Regions from separate parts of the Erwinia amylovora genome, predicted to be linked through region 2. Evidence: predicted binding sites of a transcription regulator. Region 2 holds the regulator's gene; each other region holds the start of a gene.
What was found. The regulator LexA, encoded in region 2, represses DNA repair genes until DNA is damaged. The targets are predictions, from matches to a motif close to TNCTGTATGTACATACAGNA.

Region 1 (3,241 bases), 1.7 Mb from region 2:
TCGGGGCGGGAAAACGCGGCTGAATCTCATAAAAGAGATTAATTCCCATATTTGAAACAATTAAATGGACATTAATTCAACATAACAACGGCTTGCCCGGCGTCTTGCAGACCTGAGGCTGGAAAAAAACTGGTCGCTGGAGACGCTGGCCGAACTTTCCGGCATTAGCCGCGCTTCACTGTCGCGAATTGAACGGGCGGAGAGCAGCCCGACGGCCAGCTTGCTCAATCGCCTGTGCCACCTCTATGGCTTCACCCTGTCACGCTTGTTAAGCGAGGTTGAGCAGGACGGAATTCAGCTGCTGCGTACGGATAGTCAAAGCCTCTGGTACGATGCGCAGAGCGGTTACCGGCGGCGTAGCGTATCGCCCCCGGCACAGGCATTTCAGGCTGAACTGGTTGAAGCACGGCTGGATGTCGGTGCGCGTATCGACTACGACCTACCGCCGCTGGCCGGGCTGGAGCAGCATATCTGGATGCTGGGCGGCGTGCTGGAATTTACCCTGGACAATCGCCATTGGCGGCTGGAGCAGGGGGATTGTCTGCGCTTTCATCTGTCTGGCCGCAGCTCTTTTCATGCGCCGGAGGCCACGGGGGCGCACTATGCGCTGGTGGTGGCTCGCCCATGACGGACTATCAATGGTTAACGGCGCAGCAGGCGCAGGCAGAACTTCCGGCACTGTGTGCGGTGCTTGATGGCTGTATTGCAGAGGGGGCGAGTATCGGTTTTATCCAGCGTGACCCTGAATTACTGCGCCACTTCTGGCAGGATGCGCTACTTAGCCTGGCATGTGGAGATAAGCAGCTGCTGGTGGCGCGCATTGAAGGGCGGATTGTGGCGACGGTGATGCTGGCGCTGGCGATGCCGGCTAACGGGGCACATCGCGGTGAAATTATTAAGCTGCTGGTTCACCCGGACGCCCGGCGGCGCGGCATCGCCCGGCAGCTGATGTGCCGGGCCGAACAGAAGGCATGGCAGGCCGGACGCAGTCTGCTGGTGCTGGACACGCGCAGCGGCGATATCGCTGAATCGCTCTAACTGCAGCTCGGCTGGCAGGTAGCCGGGCAGATCCCCGCCTGTGCGCGCTCCACGGCAGGTGATCTGGATACCACTACGCTGATGTATAAACAGCACAGCGGCTAAACTTTTCTGTTAGCGGCGCGATAGTTTTTGCCAACCGGCGTTTGCAGGCTGACGGCGACGCCATACTGTGCAAAAATACAGCCCTGTTTAGCTGGAATTGGTTGTCATGGCGTTAACTGTCGCGTTAAAAACGCAGATTGCCGGGTGGTATAAAGCCCTGCAACAGCAAGTCCCCGATTTTATTCCGCGCGCCCCGCAGCGGCAGATGATCGCCGAAGTGGCGAAAACGCTGGCGGGGGACGATGGCCGTCACCTGGCGATAGAAGCGCCTACCGGGGTGGGGAAAACCCTCTCTTATCTGATCCCCGGCATCGCCGTGAGCCGTGCCGGGGAAAAACCGCTGGTGGTCAGTACCGCTAACGTGGCGTTGCAGGATCAGATTTTCAGTAAAGATCTGCCGCTGTTAAAAAAGATTATCCCCGAACTTAAGTTTACCGCCGCCTTTGGCCGTGGACGCTATGTCTGCCCGCGTAACCTGTCGGCGCTGGCTGGCGACGAGCAGCAGCAGGGCGATCTGCTGCTGTTTCTCGACGAGCAGATGACCGCCAGTAAAGATGAGCGCGCGGTCTGTAGCGAACTGGAAAAATCCCTTAACCGCCATCAGTGGGACGGGCTGCGCGATCACAGTGCGGAAAACATTGAAGATTCTCTCTGGCAGCGCCTCAGTACTGATAAGGCCAACTGCCTCGGCAGCCACTGTCACTGGTTCCGCGAATGCCCGTTTTACGTGGCGCGGCGCGAAATTGAACATGCTGACGTGGTGGTGGCGAACCACGCGCTGGTGATGGCGGCGCTGGAAACCGAATCGGTGCTGCCGCCGCCGAAAGAACTGCTGCTGGTGCTGGATGAAGGCCATCATCTGCCGGAAGTGGCGCGTGATGCGCTGGAGATGAGCGGGGACGTCACACCGGGCTGGAACGCGCTGCAGCTCGATCTGTTCTGCCGGCTGGTAGAGCAGTGCCTGGCGCAGTTCCGCCCGAAACGACCGCCACCGCTTAGCCATCCTGACAAACTCAAAGCCCACTGCGAAAATCTGCGTGAGCAGCTGCAGCTGCTCACGCAGATTTTCGCGCTGTATCTGCCCGCTGAAGGGCAGGAAGACGAGTTCCGCTTTGAAATGGGGCGCTTGCCGGAAGAGATAATGGCCCTGTGCGCCCGGCTGTTTAAGCTCAGTGACGCGCTGCGCGGGCTGGCCGAAGGGCTGATGAACGACCTGAGTGAGAAAACCGGCCAGTTTGACGTGGTGCGCCTGCAACGCACGCTGATCCAGATGAGCCGTGCGCTCGGTGCGTTCGAGGCCAGCAGCAAGCTGTGGCGGCTGGCCTCGATGGAGCAGGCTTCCGGTGCACCGGTATCGAAATGGGTTACGCGCGAAATACGCGACGGCAACGCGCATTACCTGTTTCACTGCGCCGGCATTCGCGTCAGCGAACAGCTGGAAAAGCTGCTGTGGCGCAAAATTCCCCATGTGGTACTGACCTCGGCCACGCTGCGTTCGCTGAACAGCTTCCAGCGCCTGCAGGAGATGTCCGGCCTGAGCGAAAAGGCCGGCGATCGCTTTGTGGCGCTGGACTCGCCGTTTAACCATGTCGCGCAGGGCAAGCTGGTCATCCCGCAGATGAAGCTGGAGCCGATGCTGGCCAATGAGGTGCAGCACCTGGCGGAAATGGCGCACTTCTTCCGCCAGCAGATCCGCCTGGCGGCGCATAAAGGCATCCTGGTGCTGTTTGCCAGTAATCGCGCCATGCAGCAGTTTCTCAGCTATCTGCCCGAACTGCGTCTGATGATGCTGGTGCAGGGGGATAAACCCCGCCCCGCGCTGGTGGCGCTGCACCGCCAGCGCGTGGAGCGGGGCGAAACCAGCGTACTGGTTGGCCTGCAGTCCTTTGCCGAGGGGCTGGATCTGAAAGGTGAGCTGCTGTCGCAGGTGCATATTCATAAAATAGCTTTCCCGCCGGTGGACAGCCCGGTTATTTTGACGGAAGGGGAGTGGCTGAAAAGCCTGAAGCGCTATCCTTTTGAAGTGCAGAGTTTGCCCAGCGCCTCTTTTAATCTGATCCAGCAGGTCGGGCGACTGATCCGCAGTCATGACTGCTTC
Region 2 (3,241 bases):
TATAACCAGGTTAATATCTGGTAAAAAACCTGACACAGAGATAATTGTAGTAGGGAAATAACATTACGGAAGTCAACTCGCTGGCTTTCAGGCGGCATTAAATGAAAAAACCTTTAAATCAGGGTGATATCAAGCATTCGGGTTGCGTAATAAATTGTGTCAACGAACAAACCAGCTGCCGTTACGCCAGTGTCTTCGCCATATCGTCCAAAGCGTCATGCCCCGCAGCAGCATAAACACGGTTAATGACAGCCAAAGGCCGTGATTGCCTAACCACGGCACGCTAAACAGCGTCAGTGCAAAGCCCAGAGCGGCTATCGCCATACCATTACGCATTTCGCTGGCGCGTGTGGCACCGATAAACATTCCGTCCAGCAAATAACAGCCGACGCCTGCTAACGGCATCAGTACCTGCCACCACAAATAGCGGTCCGCCAGCTCGCGCAGCGGCTCCAGTGACGTTAACAGCGCAACAATCTGCATTCCGCTTACGGCGTAAATCAGCGAGAAGGCCAGCGCCACCACCAGCGCCTGCCTGCAGGCGGCATGCCATACAGTAAGTAACTGCTTACTATCCTTCGCGCCACAGGCTTTTCCTGAGCAAGCTTCAACCGCATAGGCAAAGCCATCAAGGGCATACGCAGTGAAGGTAAGGAACATCATCAGCACCGCATTCACCGCCAGCACCTCATTCCCTAAGCGCGCGCCAAGGAGAGTCAGGGTGGCAAAGCAGATTTGCAGTAATAACGAACGCAGCATAATATCGCGATTTAGGCGCAGCAGGCGAGTGAACCCCCCACGCCAGGCCGTAAGCATCTGACGCAGCGACAGCCCGCGTAACACCATTACCCGCCTCACCATCAGCAGCCCGACGATCAGGCTGACGTATTCAGCAATCGCCGTCGCCGCACCCGCCCCCTGCACGCCCCATTTAAGGCCGACCACAAACCACAGAACCAGCAGGATATTCACCAGGTTGCCAACGACCATCAGGATCGCCGGCGCACGAGCATATTGTACGCCCAGCAGCCAGCCAAGCAGTACCAGGTTTATCAGCGTAGCGGGGGCGCTTAGCCAACGCACCTGCATAAATAGCGCAGCCTGATGCAGAACCTGCTCGCTGCCGCCGGTCAGTTTCAGGGCCAGATGGATAAGCGGCATTTTCAGGGCGATAAACAGCCCTCCCGCCAGCAGGGCCAGCATAAGTGGCTGTATTAACGCCTTGCCCAGCGCGAGTTTGTCGTTAGCACCAAACGCTTGCGCGGTAAGCCCGGTGGTACTCATGCGCAAAAAAAGCAGCAGCATAAACAGGAAGCTGGTCACCGTGGTGCCAATCGCCACGCCGCCAAGATAAGCAGCACTATCAAGATGCCCAATCACAGCGGTATCCACCAGTCCCAGTAACGGGACGGTGATATTGGAGAGGATCATCGGCAGCGCAAGCCGCCAGAGGTTTCTATCATCAGGAGATAATAAACGCATTAACGCCTTAGTGTGCCAGCAGCAGGTGGTACGTTAGCCGCTCTCTTTGCCCGCCGCATCGCTTATGCTGACAAGCACGTTGGCTTAACTGCTAATCGCCCTGCTGCAACTCGCATTATCTTGGGAAAAATTGCTGCTCCGGGGAGCTACGCGCCGTGGGTACAGCGCGCAATATTGAATAAAGGACGACGATCAAAGCCAGTTTCCGTTGCGGATGACGCCAACTGCCAGTCCTTCAATGGTCAGCGTTTGCTGACGCAGGTCGACCACAATCGGCTGGAACTCCGGGTTTTCCGGCAGCAGCTCCACCATATTTCCGTTTTTTTTCAGCCGTTTAACGGTAACTTCATCATCGATGCGCGCCACAACAACCTGGCCATTGCGCACATCTTCCGTTTTATGCACCGCCAGCAGGTCCCCATCCATAATACCGATGTTTTTCATCGACATACCGCTAACACGCAGCAGAAAATCAGCACCTGGTCTGAACAGAGCCGGGTCGACCTGATAGTGCCCTTCGATATGCTGTTCTGCCAGCAGTGGCTCACCGGCTGCTACCCGGCCAATTAACGGAAGCCCGCCTTCTTCTTCCATCATCAGGCGAATACCGCGTGAAGCACCGGAGACAATTTCAATCACGCCTTTACGTGCCAGTGCTTTGAGGTGTTCTTCAGCCGCATTCGGAGAGCGAAAACCGAGCTGCGCAGCTATTTCTGCCCGAGTCGGGGGCATGCCGGTTTGATTAATGTGGTCGCGAATCAGGTCATAAACCTGCTGCTGCCTTGCCGTTAGTGCTTTCATTCCGCCCCCTGGTTGTTTATACAGTCGACTGTGAGTATATACAGGTATTTCTGTATTGAAAACCTAAAGCTGGACGAAATTCAGTTTGTTGCGTTTTCTGAGTGACTCATCACAAACGCGGCACCAGCAACATTATCCAGACAAAGACGGCCAGCAGAAGTGTTATCAATACGGCGGCAGAACCCATATCTTTTGCCCGGCCGGCAAGGGGATGGATTTCATTACCGATACGGTCAACGACCGCTTCAATGGCGCTGTTCAGGATTTCGACGACAATCACTAATATGACGGAGCCGATCAGCAGTACACGCGTTATCGCGTCGACATCAAGAAGACCCGCAATAACAACGGCGAGAATCGCAGCCGCTGCTTCCTGGCGAAAGGCCGCTTCGTGCCGCCATGCGGCGCGCAGACCTTTCCACGAATACCCGGCAGCCTTAAAAATTCGCGTCAATCCGGTGGCATTATTTGCCATAATCAGGTGGCCCTTTAAGAAGTTGAATGTTAATCACTGGGTGTTCAGCTTTTGTAACATCACAGATTCCGCTGGCACTTTCTGGTATGCTTGCGTTGCTTTGCTAACAAGAGGCTTCATGTTATCTATGTCAGGTTGGCGTAATTTATATTATAACTTATTGAATTTACCTGTTAAATTTCTGGTAAAAAGTAAAGCAATTCCGGCTGAGCCGGTTGCTGAACTCGGGCTTGATACGTCGCGCCCTATTATGTATGTACTGCCTTATGATTCAAAGGCCGATCTCCTGGCGCTGCGCGAGCAGTGTCGCAAACAGGATTTGCCCGATCCACTGGAACCGCTGGAGATCGATGGCAATCTGCTGCCACGCCACGTGTTTATCCATGATGGCCCGCGCGTATTCCCCTATTTCGTGCCGAATCTGGAGTCAGTTAAGCTGTTCCATGACTATCTGGATTTGCACCGCAACCATCCGGAACTTGA
Region 3 (3,241 bases), 1.3 Mb from region 2:
GCGCTGAACCTGTTCAAAGACAGCTGGCAGGAACTGCCGCAAAACAAACTGACCATTCGCCTGCAGCCGGATGAAGGTGTCGATATCCAGATCCTTAACAAAGTGCCCGGCCTGGATCATAAACACAACCTGCAAACCACCAAACTGGATTTAAGCTTCTCAGAGACCTTTAATCAGTCTCATCTGGCTGATGCCTACGAGCGCCTGCTGCTGGAAACGATGCGCGGCATCCAGGCGCTGTTTGTTCGTCGTGATGAAGTCGAGGAGGCGTGGAAGTGGGTCGACTCTATCATGGACGCCTGGGCTGCAGATAAAGAAGCGCCCAAGCCTTACCAGGCAGGTACCTGGGGCCCGGTGGCTTCGGTAGCGATGATCACCCGTGATGGCCGCTCATGGAATGAATTTGAGTAATTTGACCTGAATATTGCAGCCCGCTTCGGCGGGTTTTTTTTCAATCAGAATAACGGTTATGCACAATAAGCCGGCGCTTCGATTCTCCTTGTACAACACCCGCGCCGGCGACGATCGCCTGGCGGACAGGCGATGCGGAGAAGGCTGCATCAATAGCGGCAAAACACGCGGCGAACGGATTTGACCATTGGCACGATGATACCGGCCATTGTTGTCGAACAGCGGGAACAGGCGGTATCGGGGGCGAAAATTTGATTCACCCCAGATAGTGCAGGGCAGAATCAGCCGCTGACGTTCACGCGGGCGACAGCCGTTGTGGCGCGTTGTAGCGCATCCTCAATATCACTTCCGGTTGCCAGCACCACGCCTAAACGGCGTTTACCCTGGATTTCCGGCTTGCCAAACAGACGAACCTGCAGACCCGCGCCGACAGCGGCAGAAAGGTTGGCAAACTGCACGTTATCACTGTGTAGCTCCGGCAGGATAACCGCCGACGCCGCCGGGCCGTATTGACGTATTGCACCCACCGGCAGACCGAGGAAAGCGCGGACGTGCAGTGCGAACTCAGAAACATCCTGTGAGATTAACGTGACCATGCCGGTGTCGTGCGGGCGCGGTGACACCTCACTGAACACCACGTCATCACCACAGACAAACAGCTCGACGCCAAAAAGGCCATAACCACCGAGGGCAGCCACCACCTTTTCGGCTATCTGCCGGGCGCGCTGCAGGGCCAGCTGGCTCATCTGCTGTGGCTGCCACGACTCACGATAGTCGCCATCCTCCTGGCGATGACCGATGGGCGCGCAGAAATGAATACCGTCCACCGCACTGATGGTCAGCAGGGTGATTTCAAAATCGAATTTCACCACGCCTTCAACAATCACGCGCCCGGCACCCGCACGGCCACCCTGCTGAGCATAATCCCAGGCGGTAGCCAGCTGTGCGGCGTCCCGGACAACGCTCTGGCCTTTGCCGGAAGAGCTCATCACCGGCTTAATGATGCATGGCAAGCCGATAGCTTCAGCTGCGGCACAGAATGCATCATAGCTATCGGCGAAGCGATAGGCAGAAGTGGGAAGCTGCAACTCTTCAGCGGCGAGGCGGCGTATGCCCTCGCGATCCATGGTTAACCGGGCTGCACGGGCGCTGGGAACCACCTTCTGGCCCTGTTTTTCCAGTTCGACCAGCCTGTCCGTGGCGATAGCTTCAATTTCCGGCACCACAAAATCCGGCTGCTCTTTTTCAATCAGCGCTGCCAGGGCTGCGCCATCCAGCATATTGATCACATAACTGCGGTGGGCAACCTGCATAGCAGGGGCATCCGCGTAGCGATCTACCGCGATCGTTTCCACGCCCAAACGCTGACATTCCAGCGCCACTTCTTTGCCCAGTTCACCCGATCCTAACAGCATTACGCGCGTCGCATTCGGGCGCAGAGCGGTTCCAAGAGTTGTCATCATCGCCACCTGATTAGATAAAAAAAAGCCGCCGTAGTATAAACGAAAACGTTTGCGTGTTCATCCGTCATTCGGCACTTGAGGCAAAAAAGCAATGCTGATATACTGTATAAAAACACAGTTAAACAAGGCGAGATCATGGCTGTTGAAATTAAATATGTCGTTGTCAGAAAAGGTGAAGAAAAGATGACATTTGCCAGCAAAAAAGAGGCGGATGCCTACGACAAAATGCTCGATATGGCGGAAGTGTTCTCTGACTGGCTGGCGGCCAGCCCGCTGGGTATGCAGGAGCAGCAAAACGAATCGCTGGGGCTTTTTATGGCGGAAAACAAAGACGTGCTGCAGCAAATTTTGCGTACCGGCAGGCTGCCTGATGAAAACGCCGCCAATAAAAGCGATGATGACAATGAAAGCACGCTGCGGGCGGTAGCGGGTTGAGTGCGCAATTGATGGTCATATAGCCTTGCTGTTAAGCGGATGATATCAGCTGGCATAACGCGGCCATTGCAGCTTTTGCGGTTATGTCTGCATCCGCCTGATGCAGCCGATCGTTGAAGACTTCAAGTCCTATTGGCCCCCGGTATTCAATGTGTTGCAGGTGCTGTAACAGCGCCCGCAAAGGGAAGTGACCTTCGCCCGGCAGCAGGCGGTCATGACGGGCAACTTCCTTCAACCGTTGCGCATCCGGCCGGGTATTCAGATCCGACAATTGTACCAGGAATATCTTGTCGGCCGGGATGCCCTCAAGATCTGCCAGCGTTCTTTGCAGAACAAAGATATGGAATGCGTCGACCACCAGGCCCAGATTGGGTGCATCAATACGCTTCACCAGCTGCCATGCTGCGGCGATGTTGTTAATGTGCTGGCTCCACGCCATCGCTTCATACGCCACGCGCAGATTGTGGTGTGCCGCCTGCTGTACCAGCCAGCGTAAATCCTCTTCTGTGCGTTGTTGGCAACATTCGGGATCGGTCGAAGCAGGGACCAGTAGCGTAGTCGCTCCCAATCGTTGTGCGGTTGATATCATCTCCAGCGCTTCGTCGCGCTTGTGATGGCGCATCGCATCCGGTGCGCCATCGAAGTCCATCAGCACCTGGTAATCCGTTAGTGATAACGCCAGACGTGAGCAAAGATCGGCCAGGCCCCCAGCGCCCGCCGGTGCTGCTGCCACATCCTGCTGCCATAATTCCACCTGCTGAAAACCCGCCGCAGAGGCTGCGCGAAGCTTCTCTTCGCTACTGCCACCCAGCAAAATAGTGTTGATAAATAATGGGTTGCCTGAAAGCATCGCTGCCATTTCCTTATTTTCTTGCTGCTTTCATGGTAGAAGTCAATAACGGCTGGCGCAAACCCTACTTTTAAACAATTTG
Region 4 (3,241 bases), 1.7 Mb from region 2:
ATCGCGAATAATTTCCACGCGCTCTACGGTATCAATGTCCGAATGCAGATAGCGCACCCGCTCACCGTGCTCTGTGAGGTATTCGGTTAAATCCTCCGCCATGCGTTTGGTCAGCACCGTGACCAGCACGCGTTCGTTAATTGCCACGCGCTGGCGGATTTCAGAGAGCAGATCGTCCACCTGAGTTCCCACCGGACGCACTTCAACGATCGGGTCGAGCAGGCCGGTAGGACGCACCACCTGGTCGATCACCTCGCCACCCGATTTCTCCAGTTCGTAATTTCCCGGCGTGGCGGAAACGTAGATAGTCTGCGGCGCAAGCGCTTCAAACTCTTCAAACTTCATCGGGCGGTTATCCAGCGCTGACGGCAGACGGAAACCGTACTCCACCAGCGTTTCTTTGCGCGCCCGGTCGCCACGGTACATGCCGCCAATTTGCGGAATAGTGACGTGGGATTCATCAATCACCAGCAGGCCGTCGGCGGGCAGATAGTCAAACAGCGTGGGGGGCGCTTCGCCCGGCCCGCGAGCGGACAGATAGCGCGAGTAGTTTTCAATCCCGGAGCAGTAGCCCAGCTCGTTCATCATTTCAAGATCAAACTGGGTGCGCTGACTCAGGCGCTGCTCTTCCAGCAGTTTGTTGTTATCCAGCAGCACCTTTTTCCGTTCCACCAGCTCTTCTTTGATCTCTTCCATCGCCTGCAGGAGGCGCTCACGCGGCGTCACGTAGTGAGTTTTGGGATAGATGGTATACCGCGGGATCACCGATTCGATCTGACCGGTCAGCGGATCAAAAATGGACAGCCGTTCTACCTCTTCGTCGAACAGCTCCACGCGCAGCGCATAATCATCAGACTCCGCCGGGAAGATATCGATAACCTCCCCGCGTACGCGGAACGTACCGCGCTGGAAGGCCTGGTCGTTGCGCGCATATTGCAGCTCCGCCAGCCGGCGCAGAATGGCACGCTGGTCAATCACCATGCCGCGCGTCAGGTGCAGCATCATTTTCAGATAGAGATCGGGGTCACCGAGGCCGTAAATCGCCGATACTGATGCCACCACCACCACGTCACGCCGTTCCAGCAGCGCTTTGGTGGCCGACAGGCGCATCTGCTCGATGTGTTCATTCACCGAAGCATCTTTTTCGATAAAGGTGTCCGAACTGGGAACGTAAGCTTCCGGCTGATAGTAGTCGTAATAAGAGACGAAATACTCTACCGCATTATCCGGAAAAAACTCTTTCATTTCGCCGTACAGCTGCGCCGCCAGCGTTTTGTTCGGAGCCAGCACCATCGTTGGGCGATTCAGGTCGGCAATGACATTTGCCACGGTAAAGGTTTTACCCGAACCGGTCACGCCGAGCAGGGTTTGATGCGCCAGACCGTCTTCCAGCCCCTCTTCCAGGCGACGGATAGCCTCCGGCTGATCGCCAGCGGGTTTAAATTCGGAGTTGAGTTTGAAGACTTTGCTCATTTCAGGCTACCTGATGAAGATGGACACGAACCGGGATCTCATTCTACCCGGCCCTGACGATTTTGCCAGCAAAAAACACTGGATATAATCACAGCTATACAGCATGATGACGCTTTATCGGTTAATGCCGCTGAATGACCGGGCATTGCGTTAAGGGCTGAACCGGCTAAGCGAAGGGGTTATCCCCAACAGGGTTCAGGTTTTACATTTTGTCAAGCGTGCCGGCATGAAAGTCTTTACCAATCGATTACATCAGCCTGGCATGATTGATTTTATCTAACCAGTTGATTTGAAGTATTTATTCATTAAAGCCGAGTTTCGCACCAACCCGGAGCAAAGCCGCGTCCGCTCTCGTATCCTACAGGTTTTCATCGCCTAATACACAAGGTTATCCACAGGAATGGTGGATAACTGTTTACAGCGCTTGAGGCGCTTGATGTGTATAACTCATCCCCAGGCAGGGTTAAGCCCGGCAAATATTTTTTTCTGCCGTTTTTTTTGCACCGCCGGCACGCAGTCGTGCAGAGAAACGCGTTTTGCCCGCCTCTTTTCTGTGATGGCACATTGTACAGGCTGCTTGCCACCGGGTAAGCGACTTGCACCATCACTGATTAGCCGCTGGCACTGCCCCGGTGCAAAAAGCCTTTTATCCCGCTGAATAGTTTAGCTGCGCTCACCAATAGCCGGTGGAATGGTGCAGGCATCGCGTAAACCCGGCCGCAAAACTCACCTGGCCTGATGATTGCATAGTTATTTTGAGGACATTGATTTAGCTGCAAGGCCTGATGCTTGATAACACCACAGCAAGAAGCATTAAGCCGAACGGTTGTTAACGGTACGCCGGACTGTTTGCCATACGACAAAGAGCGTAAGCAGCAGGTGCGATCTAAAACTTTCTGGAGGAGAGTGTCAGATGCTCAGTTTACGTTCAGTCAATCAGTTTTACGGGCAGAACCACATTTTGTGGGACGTCGATTTGGAGCTTGAACCCGGCACCTGCACCGGGATCCTCGGGCGGCAAGGCATGGGGAAAACCACGCTGGTAAACTGCATTATGGGACATCTGCCGATCAACAGCGGCTCCATGACCTGGCAGGGTATCAGCGGGCCGCCTCAGGACCTGCTGCTGCAACCGGTGGAAACCCGCGCCTCGCTGGGGATCGGTTATGTGCCACAGGGGCGGCACATTTTCTCTCAGATGAGCGTTGAAGAGAATCTGCAAATCGCCCTGTTAGCCGGTGCCGGTATGGCGTGCCATCAGGCGATCCCGAAGAGGGTTTATGACCTGTTTCCGGCGCTGTGGTCATTGCGCCACCAGCGCAGCGGTGAGCTACCCATCGACCAGCAGCAGCAGCTGGCGCTGGCGCGTGCCCTGGTGTTGCAGCCCAGACTGCTGATTCTGGATGAACCCACGGAAGGCATGTCGCCGTGGCTGGAAGAGGAGATGGGGAATTTGATCCACCGACTGAATCACGAATTTGGTATGACCATCCTGCTGCTGGAGCAGCGCCTGTCGTTTATCCGTCGCGTAGCCGACTATTTTCTGTTGCTGCATCGGGGACGTAATGTGGCTCACGGCAAAGTGGCGCTGCTCGATGACCGCGTGGTCAATACGTGGCTGGCGGTGTGATCGTCACCGCCAGCCAGCTGCACGGGCCGTTTCCCCCGTGATCTGGCGAGGATTATGGCAGAGTGAGGTATGCGCCGAGGTTGTCCCGCCTGTCCCCAGCCAGATGGGGGATTTCACCCAGACAGGGCGCGGCTATCA

Region 1: a site for LexA is predicted at 1,207-1,226, ahead of dinG (ATP-dependent DNA helicase DinG). Genes of this name have one in related genera too.
Region 3: a site for LexA is predicted at 1,975-1,994, ahead of JGC47_RS09800 (YebG family protein). Genes of this name have one in related genera too.
Region 4: a site for LexA is predicted at 1,550-1,569, ahead of uvrB (excinuclease ABC subunit UvrB). Genes of this name have one in related genera too.

The regions. Positions count from the first base shown of each region.
Region 1 covers NZ_CP066796.1:1,322,695-1,325,935, forward strand. The annotation lists gene JGC47_RS06185 (helix-turn-helix domain-containing protein) at 113-628, shown strand; partial or broken gene JGC47_RS06190 (GNAT family N-acetyltransferase) at 625-1,143, shown strand; gene dinG (ATP-dependent DNA helicase DinG) at 1,250-3,241, shown strand, end outside.
Region 2 covers NZ_CP066796.1:3,439,545-3,442,785, forward strand. The annotation lists gene dinF (MATE family efflux transporter DinF) at 160-1,482, opposite strand; gene lexA (transcriptional repressor LexA) at 1,675-2,283, opposite strand; gene JGC47_RS15685 (diacylglycerol kinase) at 2,393-2,758, opposite strand; gene plsB (glycerol-3-phosphate 1-O-acyltransferase PlsB) at 2,886-3,241, shown strand, end outside.
Region 3 covers NZ_CP066796.1:2,103,818-2,107,058, reverse strand. The annotation lists gene zwf (glucose-6-phosphate dehydrogenase) at 1-411, shown strand, start outside; gene purT (formate-dependent phosphoribosylglycinamide formyltransferase) at 693-1,871, opposite strand; gene JGC47_RS09800 (YebG family protein) at 2,010-2,309, shown strand; gene JGC47_RS09795 (sugar phosphate isomerase/epimerase family protein) at 2,341-3,159, opposite strand.
Region 4 covers NZ_CP066796.1:1,286,063-1,289,303, reverse strand. The annotation lists gene uvrB (excinuclease ABC subunit UvrB) at 1-1,473, opposite strand, end outside; gene JGC47_RS06020 (ABC transporter ATP-binding protein) at 2,387-3,103, shown strand; gene bioD (dethiobiotin synthase) at 3,156-3,241, opposite strand, start outside.